2 linked regions of the Polyangium spumosum genome follow. The protein of the gene in region 2 interacts with the protein of the main gene of each other region in a pairwise test. Links are inferred from orthologs where the notes say so. Each region holds a gene or a part of one and is shown on either strand. Other genes may lie near its edges. The genes, in order: secD and pheT.

Region 1 (3,238 bases), on a different replicon or contig from region 2:
CGCTCCGGCACGCGGTCCGCGCCGAGCTTCTGGCGCAGGCCGTCGAGGAGCTGATCGCCGCGCGACTTGAGCTGCGCCTCGACCTTGTGGTCACGCGCGCTCACCACGACGGGGTTGTTCTCGCCCGCGCGGAGCTCGATGCCCGTGATGCCCGTGAGCTGCGCCTTGATGGCCGCGAGATCGGGCTCCGTCTCGTAACGCATCGAGATCTTGTCGCCGCCGGGGCTGAACTTGATCTCGCTCGCGCGCGCGTTCGCGGGGCAACGCGCCTCGAAGTCCGGGCTCACCGCGCCGTCCTCGGGCAGGACGCAGGCCTTCTGCCGGATCGCCTCCTTCTGCTCGTCGCTGAGAGCGCTGACCTCCTGCACGCGGATGAGGAAGCGGTGCGCGTTCTCGGCCCCGCTGTCCTTCACGCGGATGACGTCGGGCGCGTTGAAGCCGAGCGACTCGACGGCGCTGCGGATCTCGCCGGCGTCCGTCGGCTGAAGGAAGGCGACCTCGAGCTCCGTGCCGCCCTTGAAGTCCGTGCCGAGCTGGGGACCAGGCTTGAAGAAGGCGATGATCGACACGAGCAACAGCGCCGCGCTGATCCCGAGGGCAATCCAGCGCTTGCCCATGAAGTCGAACTGTCGCCCAGGCTTGATGAATTCCATGTGCAGCGCCTCAGCCGAGGTGGAGCTTCTTGACCTTGCGAGCCCGCACCGCCCAGTCGAACATCAGGCGGGTGCAGACGACGCCGGTGAACAGGCTGACCGCGATGCCCACGATGAGCGTGATCGCGAAGCCCTTGATGGGACCCGAACCGTACTGCGCCAGGATGAGGCCCGAGATCAGCGTGGTCACGTGCCCGTCGAGGATGGCGCTGAAGGCCTTGTCGTAGCCGATGTCCACCGCCGCCCGCGGGCTCTTGCCGGCGTGCAGCTCCTCGCGGATGCGCTCGTTGATGAGCACGTTCGCGTCGACGGAGATGCCGATCGTCAGCGCGAGGCCCGCGATCCCCGGCAGCGTCATCGACGCGCCGAACATCGCGAGGATCGCCACCTGGAGCACCAGGTTGAAGAGGACGGCGATGTTCGCGATCATGCCGGCGCGGTTGTAGTAGCCGACCATGAGCAGGAGCACGAGGCCCGCGCCCGCCGCGGCGCCCTTCATGCCCTCCACGATCGCGTCCTGACCGAGCGAGGCGCCGATCCGCTGCTCGTTCGAGGGCGAGATCGGCGCGGGCAGCGCGCCCGAACGCAGCACGAGCTCGAGCTTGCGCGCGTCGTCGATCTGCTGATCCGGGTTCGCCGAGCCCATCGTGATCGTCGCGACGCCGCCCGGGATCTTCGTCTGGATGACGGGCGCGCTCTCGACCTTCTGGTCGAGGATGATCGCGAAGCGGCGCTTCACGTTCTTCTCGGTGATGTCCTCGAAGCGATCGCCGCCGACGCTCGTCATCTTCATCTGCACGAGCCAGCCGCCGAGGCCACGATCACTCGGATCGGGCATCGCCTGCGCGTCGCTGATCATGTCGCCGGTGATCTCGGCCTTGCTGAAGAGGTAGTAGGTCCGCCAGCCGACGTCCTCGACCGTCTCCGTCTCCTCGTCGTACGCCTGGTACTTGCCGAAGCCGATCTCGTGATCGTCCGGCACCTGCAGCGTCGACGCCCACTCCTGCAGCCGCGCGAGCGCCTGGCGAAGGTCCTCGCCCTCCATGCGCTCGAGCACCGCGTAGTAGTTGACCTTCTGCTTGCCCGGGCCGACCGAGACCTGCTCCTGCTGGAAACGCAGGCCCTTCACTTCCTGGTTCTTCGGGTTCCGGACCTCGGCCTCGAAGAAGTTCACGTCGTCGTCGAGCAGCTTGAACTCGAGGCGCGCCGTCTGGCTGACGATGTCGCGGATCTCGGCGAACGTCTGGTCGTTGTCGCCGGGGACCTCGATGATGATGTCCTCGTCGCGCGTCGTGACGCCGGCCTCCTTGAGGCCCATGCTGTCGACGCGGCGGTTCACCGTCTCCTTCGCCTGCGTCACGGCCTTCGAGCGGATCTCCGTCTCGACGTCGCTCTTGATGCGCAGCGTGACGCGCTTGCGATCCGCGGAGAACTGCCGCTGCATCTCCGAGAACGGACGCATGAACTCGTCGGTGATCTTGTCCGCGTCCGCCGCGTCCTCGAAGTTGATGTAGAGCGTGCTCGCGTTGTCGCGCGACTTCTCGACGCGCACCTTGCCGACGAGCTTCTTCAGGTCCTCGACCGACGCCTGCTGCTCCGCCCCCACGATCCCGAAGGCCCGCGCGAGCGCCTGCCGCACCTCGTCGTAGTAACGGTCTCGCTTGTCCTTGATCGCCTCGTCGACGTCGACCGTGTAGACGAGCCGCAGGCCGCCCTTCAGGTCGAGGCCGCGCACGAGGCGGAAGTCGATGTTCGAGAGCAGCCACTCGCGCACGCCGCGGTTGCCCACGCGCGCGTCCTCTTCGATCTTCACGCTCTCCTCGGGGCCGAGCCCCGAGCGGTCGATGCGGCCGTACCGCTCGTCCGAGTACGTCGGGTAGATGGCGAGCCAAGAGCCGAGCGCGAGGAACAGGACGAACCCGGCCTTCGCGCGCCACGCGAGATCGATCGTGTTCAGCGCGCAGACGAGGGCCCACGGCACGCAGAGCCCGAAGAACGCGGTCGCCCAGAACACGTGGTAGTGCGCGGCGATCGCAGCGCAAAACGACGCGATCGCCGACATGAGGAAGACGCCGCGCTTCGACCTCTGCCACACGCCGAGCCCGAGGGACAGCGCGCCGAGGCCGGCGAATGCGTACTGGAGGATGTTGTAGATCATGGGAGGGTCGACTCGGGGGGGCGGTCGCGAGCCCTTCTTAGCCGAAGCGCGCGCGCTATGCTTTCTTTTCCTGCGCCTTGTCCTTCGCCTCGGCGGCGGGCTTCGGCTCGCCGTCGACGCCCTGGATGGCCGTCTTCAGCACCTGCACGTTCACGCCGGGCGCGATCTCCAGCTTGACCGTCCTGTCCCCGACCTCGATGAGCTTGCCGATGAGCCCCGCCTGGGTGACGACCTTGTCGCCCGGCTTCAAGGCCGCTTCGAGCTCCTTCTGTTTCTTCGACTGGCTCCGGGTCATCAGGAACACGAAGAGCAGCGGCAGCAGGAAGAAGAGGATGGTCATCCCGCCGAAGGGCTGCCCGCCGCCGCCACCACCTTCGGGCGCCGCGGGGGCACCCTGGGAAGGCTGGGCGGGCGCAGGCGGAGCGCC
Region 2 (3,411 bases):
GAGCGGTTCTTGACCGTGCCCGAGAGCGAGATGGGGGTCTGCGCGTACGTCGTGTCGAACGTCGCCTCGGTCGTGTCGAACTGGTAAGGCTGCGCGCGCGTGACGTTCGGCACGAAGGCGCTCGCCACGCCGAGGAGCACGAGCCCTGCCCGAAGGTGTCTACCGGTGATCGCCATGTCCGCTCCGTCCCGTCCTTGTGAGGTCGAACAGGGGACCGGAGAGCGCTCGCGGCGATGCAAGAGGGACCCGGATCGACGGGGAGCGCTCGAAGGGCCCCGTAGCAAATTTCAGTCTTTTCCGGGTGAGCCGAGCCCGTCAATCGTTCGCGCCCGGGACCCTCGTTTGGTTAGCGCAAACGCTGCGTAGAAACACGGAATGGCCTCCGTGTTCGCAGAGATGTCGAAATTTCATGAATAGGCTGGACGGAGAACCGTGGCTCAGGCGCGGAGCGTGGCGCCGAATCGGGCGTGGACGGTCTCGAAGACGGCCTTGTTCCGCCGGTCGACCTCCTCGTCCGTGAGCGTGCGGGCCTTGTCGGGGTCGGTCGCGGCGCGTGGATCGCGGTAGACGACGTGGAAGGCGAGGGAGCGGTGGCCCGCGGGGATGCTGCCGCCGCGGAAGACGTCGAAGACCTCCACGGACTCGCAGAGCTCGCCGCCCGCCTCGCGGATGGCCGCCGCGACCGCGCCCGCCTCGACCTCGTCACGCACGGTCAGCGCGATGTCACGCGTCGCCGCGGGCAAGGTCGGGATCGGGCGGTACTGCGGCCGCGCAGCGCCCACCTCGGCGAGCGCGCGTAGATCGAGCTCGACGAGGACCGCGGGGCCGCCGAGGTCGAGCTTGTCGACGACGTCGGGGTGCAGGACGCCGAAGGCGCCGACGACGCGGCCCTTCACGAGGATGTTCCCCGCCGCGCGCGGGTGCAGGTACGGCGCGCGTGAGGCCTCGGGCTGGTGCGCGACGGTCGCTTCTTCATGGGTCACGCGCTCGACGATCTCGAGCGCGACGCCCTTCGCGTCGTACACGTCGACCTCGACCGGCTTCTGCAGCGGCGAGCGGCGGTAGCCGGCGAGGACCGCGGCGAACGAGGGGGCCTCGTCGGCGAGCGGCGCCTGCGCAGGATCGGCGAGGAAACGCGCGCCGACCGTGAAGAGCCGGGCGTCCTGGACGCCGTGCCTGCGGGCGCGCCGCACGGCCTCGAGCAGGCCCGGGAGCAACGAGGTGCGCATCACGGAGCGATCCTGCGTGAGCGGGTTCAAGAGGCGGAACGGCGCCGGCGGCAGGCCGAGCGCCTCGATCTCCTCGGGCGAGACGAAGCCGTAGGTGATCGCCTCGGACAAACCCACCGCGACGGCCGCGCCACGGACGCGGAGCGCGAGGTCGAAGGCGTGGCGCGGGGGCTGGGGCCGGAGCGCGGGGAGCACGGTCGGCACGGTGCCGAGGCCACGCACGCGCACGATCTCCTCGACGAGATCCGCCTCGCCGGCGATGTCGGGCCGATGTGACGGCGGGACGACGTCGGCGTACGCGGCCTCGCCCTCGCCGTGCGTCGCGCGGATCTCGAAGCCGAGCCGCGCGAGGATGTCGGTCGCCTCGGGGAGCGGGACCTCCACGCCGAGCAGCGCGTTCATGCGCGCCGCGCGCAGGCGCACGGGCTCGCGGGGCGGGATCTTCGAGCCGGCGAGGATCGGCTCGCGCGCCGCCGCGCCACCCGCGAGCTCCGTGAGCAGCGTCGTCGCGTAGGCGAGGGCGTCCTCGAGCGAGCCGTGATCGACGCCGCGTTCGAAGCGATGGCTCGACTCGGTGTGCATGCCGTGCCTGCGCGCGGTGCGCCGGACGCCACGCGGCGCGAAGTAGGCGCACTCGAGCAGCACGCGCGTGGTGCTCGAGTGGATCTCGCTGTCCGCGCCGCCCATGATGCCGGCGAGCGCGGTCGGCCCCTCGGCGTCCGCGATGACGAGGTCGTCGGCGTCGAGCTTGCGATCCTCGCCGTCGAGCGTCTTCAGGGGTTCACCCGGCGCGGCGCGGCGCACGATGATCTGGCCGCCGCGCACGTCGCTCAGATCGAACGCGTGCATCGGCTGTCCGTACTCGAGCAGCACGAGGTTCGTCACGTCGACGACGTTCGAGATCGAACGCACGCCGAGGCTCTCGAGCCGGTACCGCAACCACGTGGGCGAGGGGCCGATCGTCACGTCGAGCACGAGGCCCGCGCCGTACCGCGGGCAACGCTCGGTGTCGTCGATCCGCACGGAGACATGGCGCGAGACGGCCTCGCCTTCGGCGAAACGCGCAGGGGCTCTCGGCGTGGGCCGCTTCCACGGCAGGTTGAAGAGCGCGGCGATCTCGCGGGCGAGGCCGATGTGGCCGAGCGCGTCGGGACGGTTGGGGGTCAAACCAAGGTGGAGGATGTAGTCGTGCACCTCGGGCATGGCCTCGCGCAGCGGCGTGCCGGGCGCGGCGAGGCCCTTCGGCAGGATCAGGATCCCCGCGTCCTCTTCCTTGCTCGCGACGGCGGAGAGGCCGAGCTCGCGCTCGGAGCAGAGCATGCCCTCGCTGACGACGCCGCCGATCTCGCGCGGCGTGAGCGTCATGTTCACGGCCGGCAGGTGGGCGCCGAGGGGCGCGAATGCGACGAGCCCGCCCGGCTCGGGCACGTTCGGCGCGCCGCAGACGATCTTCTGCTCCGCGCCGCCGCGGTTGATCGTGACGAGCTTGAGCTTCGCCCGCGACGGGTGCGGCTCGAAGGACAGCACCTCGGCCACGACGAGCGTCTTCGTGCCCTCGCCGAACTCGGTGATCGCCTCGACCTCGATGCCTGCGTGCGTCAAGCGCCGCCCGATCTCCTCGGGGGAAGCATCGAGGCCGGGGACGAGCTCGCGAATCCAGCGGTAAGAGGCTTTCATGACCCCTGCGGCCTAAAACGCATCCCCCCGAGATTCAAGCGTTCTCGCGCGACAAAAGCCGAAGGCCCCGTTCCGGGTGGGAACGGGGCCTCCGTGTGTCCTCAGCCTAAAGGCGCCGGATCACTCGAGCTCGGGAGGCGCGCCGTGGCCGTGGCCGTCGTCCTCCCCGTGCTCGTCCTTCTTTTCGTCCTTCTTCTTGTCGTCGGACTTCTCGAACTTGGCGCGGTCCGCCGTCGCCCAGTCGCCCGACCAGGACGAGATCACGTAGACCGTGCCGTCCGCGCCCTCTTTCTGGGCGAAGCGGCTCGATCCCTTGCTCGTCTTGCCGACCTTGACCGTGATGTCGCCGGCGTTGTCCTTCAGCTTGATCTGGACCACGCCGCCGTTCGTCTCGGCCGCATCGAGCCCGGTGTCCGATTTCTCGTCACCGAAGTCCTCCGCGGTCAGGGACTTGTACGCGCGCAGCATGTCCTTGACCTTGGCCTCGTCGAACTTCTCCCACTTC

What was found.
Region 1: the proteins of pheT (region 2) and secD interact in binary tests that used the Escherichia coli proteins (3 or more experiments, as listed by UniProt). The link is inferred for Polyangium spumosum from one-to-one orthologs.

The regions. Positions count from the first base shown.
Region 1 is NZ_WJIE01000001.1:977,600-980,837, forward strand. The notes cover bases 238-3,163. They hold secD (protein translocase subunit SecD), read right to left. Parts: upstream 2,812-3,163; coding sequence 664-2,811; downstream 238-663. Other genes in these bases: secF (protein translocase subunit SecF), read right to left, coding at 238-653; yajC (preprotein translocase subunit YajC), read right to left, coding at 2,867-3,163. In the rest of the region: more of secF, read right to left, coding at 1-237; more of yajC, read right to left, coding at 3,164-3,238. UniProt on the Escherichia coli protein: Part of the Sec protein translocase complex. Interacts with the SecYEG preprotein conducting channel. SecDF uses the proton motive force (PMF) to complete protein translocation after the ATP-dependent function of SecA.
Region 2 is NZ_WJIE01000004.1:766,454-769,864, forward strand. Bases 173-3,271 are described here. They hold pheT (phenylalanine--tRNA ligase subunit beta), read right to left. Parts: upstream 2,907-3,271; coding sequence 438-2,906; downstream 173-437. Other genes in these bases: GF068_RS17000 (CapA family protein), read right to left, coding at 173-176; GF068_RS17010 (DUF4340 domain-containing protein), read right to left, coding at 3,027-3,271. Also shown: more of GF068_RS17000, read right to left, coding at 1-172; more of GF068_RS17010, read right to left, coding at 3,272-3,411.